DNA from 4 places in the Streptomyces sp. 4N124 genome. Region 2 is predicted to be linked to each of the others. Evidence: riboswitches for the same ligand, from Rfam matches in the RefSeq annotation. Region 2 holds a riboswitch; each other region holds the start of a gene.
The links. Region 2 has a riboswitch for cyclic di-AMP ahead of ACTWQO_RS35685 (LysM peptidoglycan-binding domain-containing M23 family metallopeptidase). Riboswitches for the same ligand answer to the same signal wherever they lie in the genome.

Region 1 (4,204 bases), on a different contig from region 2:
GCATGGGTGCTGCCTCGCTCTCGTGCGGTCCGTATACCAGGTGTGTCATGTGGTCGCGGCACACGTTACGGGGGCGAGGCCTGCTACGGCAGCCGCAGGTCAGCGACGTCGCCGAAGCCGTTCCGGACGGCGGGGGCGGTCTTCTGGAGGTGCCTTGGGGAAGGAGACGTCACGGCGTCACGGTGTCATTCGCTCCGGGGGCGTCCCGAGGGAGTGAAACGGGGACTCTCCGGCCCAAGTCACCGTAGGAGGCGTCCTGTTCGCGTCGAGTCGGTCGGGCTTTCTGTCCGTATTCTCTGATCATGGCCGCACCCATCGCATATTCACTCATCGCCACTGATCTGGACGGCACCCTGCTCCGGGGCGACGACACGCTCTCCGACCGGTCGCTCGCCGCGCTTGCGCAGGTGACGGCGTTCGGCGCCCGGCACTTGGTGGTGACGGGGCGGCCGGCCCCGAGGGTGCGGCCGTTGCTCGACATCCTCGGCAGCGAGGGGCTCGCGGTGTGCGGACAGGGCGCGCAGGTGTACGACGCCGGCGCGGACCGTCTGCTGTGGTCCGTCACGCTGGACCGGGAGCTGGCCGAGACCGCGCTCGGCAAGATCGAGGCGGAGATCGGGCAGGTGTACGCAGCCGTCGACCAGGACGGCGTCGACGGGCTCACGCTCATCGAACCGGGGTACCTGATGCCCCACCCGACCCTGCCCGCCGTACGCGTGGGGCGCCGCGACGACCTGTGGTGCGCGCCCATCAGCAAGGTGCTGCTGCGTCATCCCGCCCTGTCCGACGATGAGTTGGCGGCGACGGCGCGCGCGGTGGTGGGTTCACTCGCGACGGTCACCATGTCGGGGCCCGGGACCGTCGAACTCCAGCCATGCGGGGTGACCAAGGCGACCGGTCTCGCGCTGGCCGCCGAGCATCTGGGGCTGGGACCTGGGCAGACCATCGCTTTCGGGGACATGCCCAACGACATCCCCATGCTCGACTGGGCGGCGCACGGCGTCGCCATGGCCAACGCCCATCCCGAACTCAAGGCGGTGGCCGACGAGATCACCCTGTCGAACGAGGACGACGGCATCGCCGTCGTCCTCGAACGTCTCTTCCCGACGGGGTAGTTCTCAGTACGCGCCGAAGACGTTGTCGATCGAGCCGTACCGCTGGAACGCGTAGTTGCAGGCGGCGGTGATGTTGGCGACCGGATCGTACGGGTTGTACGCGGTGCCGGCCACGTGGTAGGCCTCGAAGGTCGGGTCGATGACCTGGAGGAGGCCCTTCGACGGGGTGCCCGCGGCGGCGTTGGAGTCCCAGTTGTTGATGGCTGCCGGGTTGCCGGAGGACTCCCGCATGATGTTGCGGTAGATGCCGTCGTACGACCCGGGGATGCCGTTCTGCGCCATCACCTGGAGGGACGCGCGGATCCAGCCGTCGAGGGTGTCGGCGTAGCCCAGCGAGGTGGCGGTGGCCACGGTCGGGGTGGCCGCCGAGGCGCTGGTCGCGCCGATGACCGGCAGCGCGAGGACGGCGACGCCGGTGCCGGCGACGGCGATGGCGCGGGTGATGCGAGCGGTTCTGGTACGGCGGTGCTTACCGGCTGCAGCCATGGCGAAGTTCCTCTCCGGCGCCTGCGAGGTGAGCTGTCGGGTTCGGGCTGGGAGGTGCCCGGCCACACCCTCACGGGCATGGCTTCACCCCGAGCCGTCCCGGCACGGTGTCCGGTCCGGCGGCTTACCTGGGTCCCCCGCTCCTGCCGTGCGGTGAGTTGGTCAATGGGTCGTTCGGGCGGTGGCAGGATTCGGCGTCCGCCCGACAGGCCGGGAACGTATGCGAGAGCACATGTCCGAAACAAGTACCGGATTCACACATCGCACCTATTGACCTTGGTGTGGGGCGAATGTGCTGCTTGATCCTTTGCGGTTGCCAAGCCCAACTGGCCATGGCGAAAGGCGGATCGGCGGATGCCTGTGTGTTTTCTGTGCAGGTCGGGACGTGAGTCACGTCACGCGTGTCCGCAAGCGCGGCAAAACGGGCAATCGGACCAAGAGGGCTTTATCAACCGGCCGTTCGCGGGATGCGCTTCTCCCAGGTCCGATGGAAGAGGACTTGGCCGCCCTCCGTGCAGATCACCTCGTCGGAGGTGGTGAAGTGGTCCCCGTCGCAGCTGATCTCCGAGCGGGTGCGGACCGTGGTGTCCCAGCCCTGTTCCGGGCGGTGCAACCGGATCGACCAGTCCGAGCGGGTGCGGGCCGACAGTGGGTCCGTCTCGTCGATCGTGTACGTCTCCAGCGCGTCCTCGGTGGACTCCAGCCCGTCGGGGTACGCGCGCGTGCCGCCGTACCTCGGGTCGACCTCAAGCCGCCACGTGCCCCGCGCGACGTCCCGCACCACCAGGCGTCCGGGGCGCGGCTCGTCGAGCGTGGCGGGGAAGTTGACGCCCAGCGGCTCAGCCTGCTCGGGTTCCTCGAAACGGATATTACGGTCGAATTCGCGCTTCCGTACGGGCAGTTCGAGGAAGCTGCCCGCCGGGTCCAGGGTGAAGCCCGCCGCCGAGTCGGGCTGCGGCCAGATCCACGGCCAGTACGCGGAGGAGACGGCGAGCCGGATGCGGTGGCCGGGCGGGAAGGCGTGGCCGACGGCATTCAGCTCGAAGGTCACCTCTTCGGTGGTGCCCGGCGTCCATGGCACGGTCCGGTCGCGGCCCTGTCGTGCCGAGAGGTTCAGTGCTCCGCGCGTGACCAGGGTCGACGAGCCGTCCGGTGCTATGTCACATACCCTCGCCACGACCTGCCCCCGCGGCGCCTGGGCAGTCACCCGCAGCCCCACCCGCGCCCGCCCCAGCACCCACGTCTCCTCGGCCACCGGAAACTCGAAGCACACCGACCGCGCGTCCTCCTCCCGCTGGTCCGGCGGCAGGTCGGCATCGTTGCCGAAGGGAATGAAGCGGCCGGCGTCGACCCCGGTGTGCATCGGCGACCGTACGAGGACGGGGGCGCCCTGACAGGCGTACGTCACCGTCGTCACGTTCGGGGAGGGCAACGCGGGCTCGCCGACCCAGCGGCCGGGCAGGGTGCCGTACACCGTGGCGGGGCGGTGGGAGTCGGTGACGTAGGCGCGCAGCAGGGGCTCGGGGAGTGCGCCCCTGCCCTTCAGCCAGTGGTCCCACCAGCGCAAAGTCTCCTGGAGGAAGCCGATCGCCGGACCGGGCGACAGGCCGCGGTCCGGGTACTGGTGCGACCAGGGGCCGATCAGTCCTCGTACGCGATCGGGTGGGAGGTGCTCGACGAGCCGCAGCACGGTGTCGCGGTACGGGTCGTGCCAGCCGCCCACCGCGAGGACGGCCGCCTTGATCGCGCCGTAGTCCTCACACACGCTGCCACGGCGCCAGTAGCGGTCCCGGGTCTGGTGGGCGAGCCAGGTGTGGACGAGGGGCTGGACGGCCTCCAGGCGCTCGACCCACATCTCGCGCCAGGCGGCCTCGCCGACGTGCCGCGGATCGGGCGGCCGGGAGGAGAAGGCGAGCATGGCGGCGGCCCAGGCGTGCATGTCCACCGCGAGGACGGAACCTCCCATGTAGTGCACGTCGTTGTCATAGCGATCGTCCGTCGAACAGACGGTCACGATCGCCTTGAGCGGCTCGGGCGCGAGGGCCGCGATCTGGAGGGAGTTGAAGCCGCCCCAGGAGATGCCGAACATGCCCACCTTGCCGTCGCACCAGGGCTGCGCCGCCAGCCAGTTGACCACCTCGACCCCGTCGGCCAGCTCCGTCACCGCGTACTCGTCGCCCGGGACGCCCTCACTGTTGCCGTGCCCGCGCACATCGACCCGGACGGAGGCGTAGCCGTGGCCCGCGTACCAGGGGTGGCGCTGGAAGTCGCGGGGAGCGGTCCAGTCGGTCAGGCGGTACGGAAGGTATTCGAGGAGCGCCGGTACGGGCTCGTCGGTGAGCGGGCGCCACGCGCGCGCGTAGAGCAGGGTCCCGTCCGACAAGGGGATACGGAGGTCCTCATGAGTCGTCTCGTAGGGGAAGGACGTACGGATGTTCATGGACACACCTCCCTACTTCCGGGTAAGTCGATAGATATCCATTCTTTTCAGATGATCGAAAACATACCGGTCGTGATCCGATACCGCCCGTGCTGCACGGGTGGGTGGGCATCGGTGATCGAAAGGTGACCGGATACGCTGACTTGAGTGATGGCAGCGACCT
Region 2 (4,204 bases):
ACAGATGACCGCCTACACCGGAGCGGTGTCACGCGCGCGGGCGCAGGAATGGGTGGATGACGCTCTCGCCCGCGAACTGGGGCTGGAGCGGGAGGCGTTCACGGCGTCGGGGCGGTGAGCCTGGCCGCCCACCGCCCCTCGATCCACAAGCTCAGGCCACAGACGCGATCCGCTCCTTGATGTCGTCCGGCGACAGCGTGCCCTTCGCCGTCACATGGTCGCCCGACGACTCCCCGCGCAACCGCCGCCCGATCCACGGCACCAGATACTCGCGCGCCCAGTGGACGTCGTCCCGCCGCACTTCGAGGGTGCCGCGCGGCGGCAGCGGGGGCCAGGGCTGCTCGGGGTCGGCCGGGATATCAAGCCCGAGGACCTGGCCCGCGCGCAGCGCCACGCGCGTGTGCCCCTCGGCCGAGAGGTGGAGCCGGTCGTCGTCCCAGGCCCGCCGGTCCTGAATGGTCTTCAGGGACCACAGGTCGAGTACCGGGCAGCCGTACCGGTCGGCGACGGCCCGGACATGCCCGTTGTAGGTGGCGATCTTGCCGCGCAGATGCTTCAGCACCGGGACGCCCCGGGTGTCGAAGCCGGTCGTCACCATGACGGTGCCGACGGCCGAGGTGAGCCGGACGATCGCCCGCTCGAAGCGCTCGGCGACCTCGTCGGGGTCGGTTCCGGGCCGGATGATGTCGTTGCCGCCCGCACAGAACGAGACCAGGTCCGGGGCGAGTTCGGCGGCCCGCGGGAGTTGGTCGGCCACGATCTGGTCGAGGAGTCTGCCGCGCACGGCAAGGTTGGTGTACTCGAAGTCGCCCTCCGGCCGCCGGTCCGCGAGCAGTACCGCGAATCGGTCGGCCCAGCCGACGAACGCCCCGTCGGGGCCGGGGTCGCCGACGCCCTCGGTGAAGCTGTCCCCCACCGCCACGTACGACCCGATCACTGATCTGATGTCATTCTTCGAATCGTCTGCCACGTCGGCCCATGATTCACCTTCGGATGTGAGCTACGCGACCGTAGGAAGGGGTTGACGGACGGTGAGATAAGCCACTCCTAAAGTGTTCGCCAACTCAGGAATATGTCCCGACCGTGGTTACCGCACAGCCAACACCGAAGGCCGGACCCGGGGATCGGGGTCCGGCCTTCGGTGGCGTGGGGGACGCTTCAGGCGCCGGTGTCAGCTGACGGAGACACCCTTCGAGCGGAGGTAGGCGACGGGGTCGACGTCCGAGCCGTAGTCCGGGGTGGTGCGGATCTCGAAGTGCAGGTGCGGGCCGGTCGAGTTGCCGGTCGAGCCGGAGAGGCCGATCTGCTGGCCCGCGGTCACGCTCTGGCCGCTGGAGACGGAGAGCGAGGACAGGTGGCCGTACTGCGCGTAGTAGCCATCGGCGAGCTTGATGACGACCTGGTTGCCGTACGAGCCGGCCCAGCCCGCGGAGACGACCGTGCCCGCGCCGACGGCCTTGAGCGGGGTGCCGCTCGGGGCGGCGAAGTCGACGCCGGTGTGGTACCCGCTGGACCACATGCTGCCCGACATGCGGTACGGGGTGCCGACGCTGGCACCGGCCACGGGGAGGGTGAAGCCGCCGGCCGTACTCGTGGTGTCGGAGGACTGGGTGGTCGCCGTGTTCGAGGACGACTTCGACGAACCAGAAGCGGACGAACCAGATGAATCAGAAGAACCGGACGACTTCGGCGAAGAAGAGGATGACGAAGACGAAGCCGACGAAGAGGACGACGACTTGGAAGAACCGGTCGTGGCCTTCTTGCCGATCGAGAGCTTCAGGCCGGGGTGGATCAGCGCCGGGTCCGAGCCGACGGCCTCACGGTTGTCCGCATAGAGCTTCTGCCAGCCACCGCTGACATTCTGCTCGTCGGCGATCTTCGAGAGGTAGTCACCGGCCCGCACCGAATAGGTCCGCACACCCGAACTCTTCGCGGCGGCGGTCTTCTCGGCAGCCTTCTTTTCGGTCTTCGGAACCGACTGAACGGCCTTTTCCGAAACCGACTTGGCGGGAGCGGCATGCGCTCCGGTGGCCCCCAGGAGCGGGAGAGCGAGCGCGGCGCCACCGGTTCCGGCGACGGCGATCGAGCGGGTGAAGCGATGACTCTTGGGACGGCGGTGCTTACCCTTCGCGGGCATGACGAATTCCTCTCCGGCGCCTACGAGGTGAGCTGTCGGGTGCGGACTGGAGATGTCCGGCCGCGCGGTGGCGACTTAACCCCTAGCCGTTCCGGAGACCGGAACAGGCGGTTGTACCTGTGGGTCCCCCGCTCCTGCCGTTCACGGGTGAGTTGAGCGGTCTCCGGGCGGCGGCAGGATTGGGCGTCCGTCCGGATTGGTGGCGAACGTAAGCGACCAAGACGCAAAGGGACAAGCAAGAGGTTCCATGGCTGCGCGTTTCTCTTGATCCCTTGCGAGAAAACCCAGTCACCCTCCGTGAATTCCGCCCCGGTCGGCGCATTCAAATCCCCTGGAAAAACACCTGAATTACGTGAACATGACGGACAACGCTCGGTCACGAATATGACGCTGCTCACGCAGCTTCTCCCCAGGACGCTTTATTCCAGAGCGAGTTGGAACGAAGATCCTAATTCGGACAGATCACTCAGATGCGACGCAGCCGGAGAACCGTCGCATCAAGGTCGCCACGCAGCCCCGTGCACAACCCGTGATGCAGCAAAACCGCACCCCGGTGAACTTCGCCCGTTTCGCGGCATTCATACGACGCTGTCGGGTCGAGGCCGCGCAGCCGCACCACCGGAACGGGTTCGCCGTAACGCTGCGCCTCGAGCCAGGCGAGGACGACGGTCTCGTCGCCGAGCACGTACTGCACCGCACTCAGCCCGCCCTGCGGCGGCCGCAGCCGGTAGACGTCGCCGCGCTGCACGAGGGGCCGGATCTCCTTGTAGAGACCCACCCAGTTCCGAGCCTCGGCCAACTCGTCGTCCGTCCACTCGGTGAGGTCACCGCCGACCCCGAGCACTCCGGCCATGGCGCTCACGAACCGGAAGCGCAGCGAGCTGACCCGGCCGTTGAGCTGGACGTTGGGGCTGTCGGTGACCCACGCGGCCATGACACGTGCCGGGTGGATCTGGCTGAAGCCGTGCTGGATGGCGAGCCGGTCGAGCGGGTCGGTGTTGTCCGAGGTCCACACCTGATCCGTACGGCTCATGATCCCGAGGTCGATCCGGCCGCCGCCGCCCGAGCAGGACTCGAAGGCGACGCCGGGGTGCGCGTCCCGCAGCCGGTCCAACAAGCCGTACAGCGCACGCACATGGTCGACCCACAACCGCTGCGGATACGCCTCTCCCGGCCAGCCCGCATCGGTGAAGCAGCGATTGAAGTCCCACTTCACATAGTCGATCGGGGCACTGGAGAGAAGCGTGTCGAGCTGCTCCCAGAGGTATTCCTGAACGTCGTCGCGGGCGAGGTTCAGTACGAGCTGATTGCGGAATTCCGTCCGCTTGCGCCCGATTTGATGCTGCACCCATTCAGGATGGGCGCGATACAGGTCGCTGTCCGGATTGACCATTTCGGGCTCGACCCAGATACCGAACTGCATACCGAGGCCGTGCACGTGGTCCGCGAGCGGCTTGAGCCCGCCGGGGAAGCGGTCGGGGTTGGGCGTCCAGTCGCCGAGCCCGGCCCGGTCGCTGGTCCGCGCCCCGAACCAGCCGTCGTCGACCACGAACAGCTCCACGCCCATGCCCGCGGCCCGTCGCGCCAGCGCCCGCTGCTGCTCCTCGGAGATCTCGAACTCGGTGGCCTCCCAGGAGTTGAAGAGCACCGGCCGGTCCTCGCCCGCGTCCGGAATGACATACGTCCGCTGGTACGCGTGCCAGGCGCGGCTCGCCCCGCCGTAGCCGGCGTCGCTCCACAGGCCGGCGAAGACGGGCGTCGTGAACGACTCGCCCGCCGCCAGTCGCAGCAGGCCCGAGTCGTCGTAACCGGCGCCGCCGGTGATCTGCACGCGCGCGTCGGCGAGTTGCGCCACGGCGATCCGCCAGGACCCGGACCAGCCGAGCGCGCAGCCATAGACCTCGCCGCGCTCCTCGGTCGCGTCGGCGTCCAGCGCGACCCAGGGCAGGTGCTGATGTCCGGTATGTCCGCGACGGCTGCCGATGACCTTCTCACCGTAGGTGAGGTCGGAGCGCACGAGGCGGGACTCGGCGGCCCAGCGGCCGTGCAGCTGGGAGAGCCGCCAGC
Region 3 (4,204 bases), on a different contig from region 2:
GTGGAGCAATGTGCTCTGCGCGGTGTCTCGGCGATCGTGCTGGATCCGAACGACGACCTCGCCCGGCTCGGCGACCCCTGGCCGCGCACGCCGGATCGCTGGGCGGAGGAACAGGAGCGCGAGGCCCGACGCTATTTCGCGGATGTCGAAGTGGTGGTGTGGACGCCGGGCCTGAACCGGGGACGCCCGATCTCCTTCTACCCGCTCCCCGACTTCGGTCCGGTCCTTGACGACGAGGACGACTTCCCGCGTCTGGTCAGGTCGACCGTGACCTCACTCGCGCCGCATGCCGGTGTACGGGGCAGCAGTGCTCGCGCGACCCAGCAGCTGGGGGTGCTCAAACGTGCCCTCGAACGGTACGCGCGCGACGGCGGCAAGACCTTGGCCGGCTTCGTCGAGCTGCTCGCCGAGCCCTCGCCCGACATCGTGAACAGCAGGACCAGTCGCTTCGCGGTTCAGATGGCGGACACGCTGGAAGCCGCGATGGAGACCGACCCGCTGTTCGGGGAGTCCGGCGCACCCGCCGATCCCGGGATGCTCCTGATCCCGTCGCCGGGAAAGACCGCCCGTATCTCGGTGATCAGCTTCGTCGGCCTGTCCGGCGACGGACCGGCCCAGTTCGTCAGCCGTCTCCAGGCGACCTTGTTCTCATGGTTCCGGGCGCACCCGGTCGGCGACCGTGCCCTGGGCGGGCTACTGGTGATGGACGAGGCGCAGAACTTCGTACCCTCCGGTGCGGCGAGTCCGAGTACGGAGAGCACGGTCGAACTCATCCGCCAGATACGCAAATACGGACTCGGGATGGTCCTCGCCTCGCAGACGCCCAGGGGGATCCACAATCAGGCGCTGGGCAACACGGTGAACCAGTTCATCGGCCGCCTTACCGTTCCCGCTCAGATCAACGCCGTCGAGACCATGGCGGAGGCGCGGAACGCGGTCCTCGACAACCTCGCGGGTCTCTCGCGCGGCATGTTCAACGCCGCGACCGAGGGGACCGGATTCAGCAAGATCGAGGTGCCGATCTGTCTCAGTCACCACGATGTGCCGCTCAAGGAGGACGAGATCGTCGAGCGAGCCCGCCGCGGTACGTGAGGGCGCGGTTGTTGTCACCCGGCGTGAGTGGACGGTCCCGCTCCGGTAACAACTGACACAACGTCAGAACTGGTGTGACTGCTGAGTTGTCGCTGAGGCGCGGCCAACTCGCCCGTTTTTCATCGGTCATGACCCGTACGTCCTGCGCAAAAACGTTAATGATCAAGCGGAACCGCTTGGAATCCGGCCCCCGCGTCTATTAACGTTCGATAACGCAGCGCGGTCGTCCCAGCCGTCACAAGAGTCGGCTCCGTGCGCACGCGCCGAATTCCGCAAGGGAACCGGGGAACCACCACCTTGGGGTGAATCGCGCGGATGCCACCGTGGAAGCACGGTAGGTATACGCGCGTAGGAGACCTTCCTGCTCCGAACCCGTCAGCTAACCCGGTAGGCGAGAAGGAAGGAAAGGAGTACGCCTACGTGGCGTCCAACCGGCCTGCCCCCGAGGCCCCCTTCGTGCCGAGTCAGCGCGAGCCCGACACCTTTGTGTACGGCGGCTACCGCACCGACGACGAGGGCCCGCTGGAGGAGTGGAACCCCACCGAGGAGTCCATTCGTCCCGTACGCGGCCGGCACCGCGTCAGCAAGCAGCGCAACGGGGCATTCGCCCGGAGCTCCACGGTTCTCGGCGTCGGCGTCATAGCCGCTGTCGGCGCGGGCGGCATGGCCAGCGCCAACACCGGCAAGCCGCCGGTGTCCATCTCCCTGCCCGACCTGCCGTCCGTGGGCTCGATCATCTAGGACGACGCCGCCGAGGACTCGGCGGACACCGCGACCGCGCTCAGCACTGTCAGCGTGGCCTCCACCGAGAGCGAGCAGTCCGCCGCCGACGCGGGTGAGACGCTGCGCTCCCGGATCCTCGCCCAGGCCGAGCGGCAGCAGGACCAGGTCGACAGCAAGGCCGCGCAGGCCGTGCAGGCCGCCGCGCAGAAGGAGGCCGCCGAAGCGGCCGCCAAGGCGGAGCAGGAGGCCAAGGCCAAGGCCGCCGCCGCGAAGAAGAAGGCGGAGGAGGAGGCCGCGGCCAAGGCGGAGGCCGAGCGGCTCGCCCAGCTGGCCAAGCAGTTCGCGCTGCCGACCTCCTCGTACACCATCACCTCGACCTTCGGTCAGGCCGGTTCCCTCTGGTCCTCCGGCTACCACACCGGCCTCGACTTCGCCGCCCCCACGGGCACGCTCATCAAGGCCATCCACAGCGGCACGATCACCGAGGCCGGCTGGGACGGCTCCTACGGCTACAAGACCGTCCTCACCCTCGACGACGGCACCGAGCTCTGGTACGCCCACCAGTCCTCGATCAGCGTCAGCGTCGGCCAGAAGGTCGCCACCGGCGACGTCATCGGTCGCGTCGGCGCCACCGGCAACGTCACCGGCGCCCACCTCCACCTCGAGGTCCACACCGGCGGCTCCGACAGCGGCATCGACCCGATGGCGTGGCTGCGGAGCAAGGGGCTGAACCCCTGAGGTAGCGCTGCTGCGGCGGGGCCGTCTCAGCTGCGGCCGCCGTCCCGCTCAGCTGCGGGCATGCGTGCCGCCGGGGGCGGTGCCCACCTGGCAGGCGGCAGTACCTCCCGCCAAGCTGCGGGCATTCGTGCCGCCTAGGGCGGCACGGGTGGGCGCAGGCGGCACCCCGTCAGCGCCGGGGGCCGCGCACCCACCCCCGCCCAGCCGCACGCCGGGCCACTCGCAACGCCGGCTAGGTCCGATACGGGTTGTACGCGGGATACGGATACGGCACCGCATTCCCATACGCCCCGTACACCGGCAAAGGCGGCGCAGCCACCCGCGCCGCATGGTCCAGCGCCGGCCCCGCAACCCCCCTCCGCTGCCACAGCTCATGCAGCAACTCCCGCTCCCGTACGACGAAGTCGGCCCCCGCCCGCCCCCGCCGCCCCCGATGCCGCAGAAACGCCAGCGACGTCGCGTACGCCTAGTACTGCGCCACCGCCCGCCCCGCCGGCCTGCCGAAGTGACGACGGGCGTACTCCCGGGCCAGCCGCCGCGCCCGCATCGACCCGAGTACAAAGGGCGCGGCCGGCCCCAGCCAGCCCGCGGCGACATACGCGGGCAACTCGGCCCGTACGGTCCTCAGCTCCCGCTGCCGCGTCCAGATCAACAGCCAGGTCAGCAGCACGAACGCGGGCACCATGAAGATGGCGTACACGGCGAAGAACCCGTACGTGCCGAAGCTCGACGAGCCGTTCCACATCGCGTGCATGCCCATCGCCAGCAGCAGCCCGGACAGCGGCACGAGCACGCGCCGGACATGCTGCCGGTCCGCCGAGAGCGCGGCGACACCGAAGCCGATGCCGGTGAGGACGGTGAAGAGCGGGTGGGCGAACGGCGACATGATGATGCGGACGAAGAACGTCGCCGCGGTCACGGAGGCGATACCGCGGTCGCCGGTGAGCTGGTCGGTCCCGAAGGCCGTACCGAGGTAGAGGATGTTCTCGGTGAACGCGAAGCCGGTCGCGGTGACCCCCGCTATCACCACCCCGTCGACGATCCCGGTGAAGTCGCGTCGCCGGAAGAGAAAGACGAGCAGTACGGCCGCCGCCTTGGCGGACTCCTCCACGATCGGCGCTATCACCGTCGCCCCGAGGGTGTCCGCGCTGGACGGATCCGCGGTCGCCGTAGCTATCCATCTGGTCGCGAAGCTGTTGGCGACGATCGCTATCAGCGCCGCCGCGCAGGCGCCCCAGGCGAAGGCGAAGAGGAGGTTGCGCCAGGGGCCGGGTTCGACCCGGTCGAGCCAGCGGAAGGCGGCTATCAGCAGCGGCACGGGGAACACCGACAGACCGAGCCCGACCAGGAACCCCTCCGTGCCGGTCTGTTCGCGGACCAGGGCGAGGATGACGAGGCCGGACAGCGCGAGGAGCGTGATGAGGGCGCCGTACCGCACCCAGCGCTTCTGCCACCAGTGCGCGTGCCGCCGCGTGCCACCGGCGGGATCTCCGGTGTGCGGCGGGAACGGGGGGGTGGTGGCCACGGTTTTGACCCTAACGAGGGAAGGTTACTGGGGACCTTCGTGCAGTACGCGGCGGAACAGCAGGTCGTTCACGACATGTCCCTTGTCCAGCCCTTGGCCCTCGAAACGGGTGAGCGGCCGGAAGTC
Region 4 (4,204 bases), on a different contig from region 2:
GCGTACCAGGGCGTACTGCGCGTGGTTGGTGTCCTGGTACTCGTCGACCATGACGTGCCGGAAGCGGCGGCGGTAGTGCTCGGCGACGTCCGGGAAGGCGCGCAGCAGGTTGACCGTCGTCATGATCAGGTCGTCGAAGTCGAGGGCGTTGGCCTCGCGCAGGCGCGACTGGTACATCGCGTATGCCTGGGCGAGGGTCTTCTCGAAGCCGTCGGTGGCCTGGGCGGCGAAGTCCTCCTCGTCGATCAGCTCGTTCTTGAGGTTGCTGATCTTGGCGCTGAAGGACTTGGGCGGGTAGCGCTTGGGGTCGAGGTCCAGGTCGCGGCAGACCAGGGCCATCAGACGCTTGGAATCGGCGGCGTCGTAGATCGAGAAGGATGACGTGAAGCCGAGCTTCTTCGACTCGCGGCGCAGGATGCGTACGCATGCGCTGTGGAAGGTCATCACCCACATCGCGTTCGCGCGCGGGCCGACGAGCTGCTCGACGCGCTCCTTCATCTCACCGGCGGCCTTGTTGGTGAAGGTGATCGCGAGGATCTGGCCGGGGTGCACCTTGCGCTCGCCGAGCAGGTACGCGATGCGGTGCGTCAGCACGCGCGTCTTGCCGGAGCCGGCGCCGGCCACGATGAGCAGCGGGGAGCCGGAGTGGACGACGGCCGCTCGCTGGTTCTCGTTCAGCCCGTCCAGGAGCGCGGCCGGGTCCACCGCCGGGCGGTGGGCGCCGTCCCGGTAGTACGCGTCCCGGTCCGGCGGCGCGTCGAACTTCCCGCCGAACAGATCGTCCGGAACCGGCTCCGGCACATGATCGTCCTCGGGCGGCGGCGGGGGTTCCTCCGCATGGGCCCGCGGGGCCTGGAGGTCCGCCAGGAAGCTGTCATCAAAGAGGCTGCTCATCGCTCTCCGAGTTTAGGGCGCCCCACTGACAGCCCGCCGCCGCCCTGAGAACATCGCCGAATTCCAAGCCCCAAGGGTCTCAGAGTGTGCGAACCCTCAGTCGGCCCAGAAGAAGGCCGGCCGGCTCAGAAGCCGAGGATCTTCCAGACCTGGCCGCCCGGCGTCCTCCCCTGCCCCAGATCCGTTCCGTCCCGGTCGGCGACGGACCAGGCCGAGACATAGACCTTGCCGTCGTACGGGTCGACGGCCACGCCCGCCGGGAACGGCACCTTCACGTTCGTCCGCTTGCCGTGGGAGACCTTGGTGACGACGCCGGCGAAGAGCTGGCTGACGTACAGGTCGCCCTTGTCGTTGACGGCGAGGCCGGTGATCGAGCCGAAGCCGGACTTCCAGCCGAGGATCTTGCCGGTCCAGGGGTCGACCTGCCACACGCGCGCGGTGGGCTTCTCGGTCTCGCCGTTGAGCTCGCCGACGTAGAGCTTGCCGTCGGGGCCGAGCACCAGGGAGGTCGGGACGGACTGGTTCTTGTCGTGGTCCGGGAAGACGGTGAAGGGGCGGGCCCGGCCGGACGGCGAGACCTCGATCAGGTCGTTCCCGGCGGCGTCCGCGACGATCTTGCGGCCGTCGGGGAGCGCGAGGACGGCGTACGGGTTGGACTCCACGGATGCCTTGTGCGGGTTGTGCTTCAGCTCTACGGCCGCGATGTCCGCGGCGATCTTCGCCTTGCCGTGGGTGATCTTCAGCAGCTTGCCGAGCTTGTTCCAGGGCGGCGTCGTGGGCACTCCGGCTTCCGGCGGGGCGAAGGTCTCGACGCCCCAGAGCTTGCCGTGCCGCGCGGAGACGCCGTCGACGCCGGTCGCGAAGCCGCCGTCCGGGGCGGCGGCCGAGGGCAGGCCCTGCACCACCCTGTAGTGCTTCCATGCGCCCCCGTTCCAGTAGATCTTGGTGACGGCCGACGAGAGGCCGATGCAGGTCTCGCCCTCCGGCCCCTCCCCGATGCACTGCTTGCCGCCGCGGCCGGCCTCGGCGACGTACAGGCGCCCGTGGTCGTACGACAGCTGGCGCGGATTGTCGAGGCCCTTCGCGATCACGCGGACGACGGGTTTGCCGCCGGTGTGGCTGTCCTGTCCGGCGCCTGCGCTCGCGGGTGCGATGCCCGCGGTGGCGGTGAGTGCGACTCCTGTGGCGATGACGAGTGCGGTGCGTGTCCTCATGGCCGTACTCCCTCTCAGCCGCCACGGCTCCCGACCGTGGCTGGCTGGAAGCTACCGCCCCGAAGCGGGCGGACGCTGTCACTCCGGACAAAATACGAGCAACTCGCCGCAGACCCCTGCGTATTGACCACGGCGAGCGACGCCCCAGGCTAAGGTCACGAAAATGTATCGGGCATTTCGCCCATCAACCTTCACAGGGGCCACACGAGTTGGCTAGCGTTCCTCCAGGCCGCACGACCCCTACCGGCGAACGTCGCCGGGCCGTACGGCCTCCGCCGAGTCCGGCGCGCCCGCTGGGCAGACCGGAGCCGGGGACCCACCGAACTTGGGGTGAATCGACCGGACTTCCCTTCGGGAAGCGGTCGTAGGGCAACCCTTCCGAACCACCCGCCCGAACCCGACAGCTAACTCGGTAGGCGGAAGATGGAAGGAGTCGCCTCCCTTGGCGTCGCACCGCAAGTCGCGTCCTTCGGGTTCGCGCGTCGCAGGCATACGGACCCCCGCCCTCGCCACGGCGGCCCTCACCTCCGTGGCCCTGCTGTCCCAGTCGGCCAACGCCGCTCCCCCGGCCGACGACAAGCCGAGTCTCGAAGAGGTCGAGAAGAAGGTCGACGACCTCTACCGCCAGGCCGAGTCGGCGACCGAGAAGTACAACTCGGCGAAAGAGAAGACCACCAAGCAGCGCAAGCGCGTCGACACCCTCCTCGACGACGTCGCGCAGCGCACGCAGAAGCTCAACGAGGCGCGCGAGGAACTGGGTTCCTTCGCCTCGGCCCAGTACCGCACCGGCGCCTCCGCCCCCGACACGGCGACCTTCCTGCTCGCGGACACCCCGCAGGACTACTTCGACCAGACCCAGCTGATGGACCGGATGACCGGCCGTCAGAAGGAGGCGGTCGACGACTTCGTCACGCAGCAGTCCGCGACGATGGAGAAGCGCCGGGAAGCCACCGCGAGCCTGGAGACGCTCACCGAGTCGCAGGGCGACCTGAAGACCGCCAAGACGACCGTCCAGCAGAAGCTGGCCGACGCACGCGAGCTGCTGTCGAAGCTGACCGCCGAGGAGAAGGCGCGGCTCGCGGAGATCGAGCGGCAGAAGCAGCAGGAGGCCGAGCGCAAGGCCGCGGAACTCGCCAGGCAGCAGGCCGCGGCGGAGGCGGCGGCCCAGGAGGAGGCGCAACGGCAGCAGGAGAGCGGCACCGGCACGTCGGAGTCCTCCGACACCTCCGTGGCCGACTCCTCGTACGCCACGAAGGCCGAGAAGGTCCTCGCCTTCGCCCGCTCCACGATCGGCAAGCCGTACGTCTGGGGCGCCACGGGCCCCGACTCCTACGACTGCTCCGGCCTCACCCAGGCCGCGTGGAACGCCGCCGGCATCTCCCTCCCGCGCACCACCTGGGACCAGGTGAACGCCGGCACGACCGTCTCCCTCTCCGCCGCCCAACCCGGCGACCTGGTCTTCTTCTACGACGACATCAGCCACGTCGGCATCTACATCGGCAACGGGATGATGATCCACGCGCCGAAGCCGGGGGCCTATGTGCGTGAGGAGTCGATCTACTACGACGGTGAGTCGTCGATCCACAGCGTGGTACGGCCCGCCTGACAGGACAGGGACGCGGCACCGGGGTTTCCCGTGCGCACGCGCTCGTGCGTTTTCCGTACGCACGCGCGCGTGCCCCGCTCTCAAGGCGCGTGCCGCTCCCTACCATCGGGGCCATGCCCCGCCCCTCTCCCCTCCGCGCCTGGTGGGCACAGCGCTCACCGGCGGCCGGTGCCGCCGTGATGGCGACCGGCATCGTGTCGGTCGGTCTGCATCTGACGGGGTACGAGGTCCTGTCCCGTATCGCCCTCGCGGTGGCCTGCGCGGCGTGGCTGGGGCTGGCCGCGGACTTCGTCGTACGGCTGCTGCGGCAGCGGGAGAGGTGGGTCGCCGAGGCGGCGACGCCGGGCGCTCTCACCGCCGTGGCGGCGACGACGGTCCTCGGCACCCGCTTCTCCGCCCTGGACTGGCAGCCGCTCGCCGAGGCGCTGCTCGCGCTGGCCGCCGTGCTGTGCCCGGTGCTGCTCGTCGCCGTCGTACGGCACTGGCGGCG

Region 1: another riboswitch for cyclic di-AMP. It lies ahead of ACTWQO_RS24350 (transglycosylase SLT domain-containing protein); the one in region 2 lies ahead of ACTWQO_RS35685 (LysM peptidoglycan-binding domain-containing M23 family metallopeptidase).
Region 3: another riboswitch for cyclic di-AMP. It lies ahead of ACTWQO_RS40130 (M23 family metallopeptidase); the one in region 2 lies ahead of ACTWQO_RS35685 (LysM peptidoglycan-binding domain-containing M23 family metallopeptidase).
Region 4: another riboswitch for cyclic di-AMP. It lies ahead of ACTWQO_RS44155 (NlpC/P60 family protein); the one in region 2 lies ahead of ACTWQO_RS35685 (LysM peptidoglycan-binding domain-containing M23 family metallopeptidase).

The regions. Positions count from the first base shown of each region.
Region 1 is NZ_JBQQBS010000024.1:121,504-125,707, forward strand. It holds gene fahA (fumarylacetoacetase) at 1-4, opposite strand, end outside; gene ACTWQO_RS24345 (HAD family hydrolase) at 303-1,115, shown strand; gene ACTWQO_RS24350 (transglycosylase SLT domain-containing protein) at 1,119-1,601, opposite strand; cyclic di-AMP (ydaO/yuaA leader) riboswitch at 1,605-1,767, opposite strand; gene ACTWQO_RS24355 (CocE/NonD family hydrolase) at 2,050-4,041, opposite strand.
Region 2 is NZ_JBQQBS010000048.1:42,907-47,110, forward strand. It holds gene ACTWQO_RS35675 (TetR/AcrR family transcriptional regulator) at 1-118, shown strand, start outside; gene ACTWQO_RS35680 (SGNH/GDSL hydrolase family protein) at 152-937, opposite strand; gene ACTWQO_RS35685 (LysM peptidoglycan-binding domain-containing M23 family metallopeptidase) at 1,172-2,137, opposite strand; cyclic di-AMP (ydaO/yuaA leader) riboswitch at 2,142-2,306, opposite strand; gene ACTWQO_RS35690 (alpha-galactosidase) at 2,604-4,204, opposite strand, start outside.
Region 3 is NZ_JBQQBS010000061.1:52,592-56,795, forward strand. It holds gene ACTWQO_RS40125 (helicase HerA domain-containing protein) at 1-1,092, shown strand, start outside; cyclic di-AMP (ydaO/yuaA leader) riboswitch at 1,344-1,501, shown strand; partial or broken gene ACTWQO_RS40130 (M23 family metallopeptidase) at 1,513-2,553, shown strand; partial or broken gene ACTWQO_RS40135 (PrsW family intramembrane metalloprotease) at 2,786-4,078, opposite strand; gene trmB (tRNA (guanosine(46)-N7)-methyltransferase TrmB) at 4,103-4,204, opposite strand, start outside.
Region 4 is NZ_JBQQBS010000081.1:14,893-19,096, reverse strand. It holds gene pcrA (DNA helicase PcrA) at 1-894, opposite strand, end outside; gene ACTWQO_RS44160 (ScyD/ScyE family protein) at 1,020-2,108, opposite strand; cyclic di-AMP (ydaO/yuaA leader) riboswitch at 2,372-2,542, shown strand; gene ACTWQO_RS44155 (NlpC/P60 family protein) at 2,551-3,714, shown strand; gene ACTWQO_RS44150 (tellurite resistance/C4-dicarboxylate transporter family protein) at 3,828-4,204, shown strand, end outside.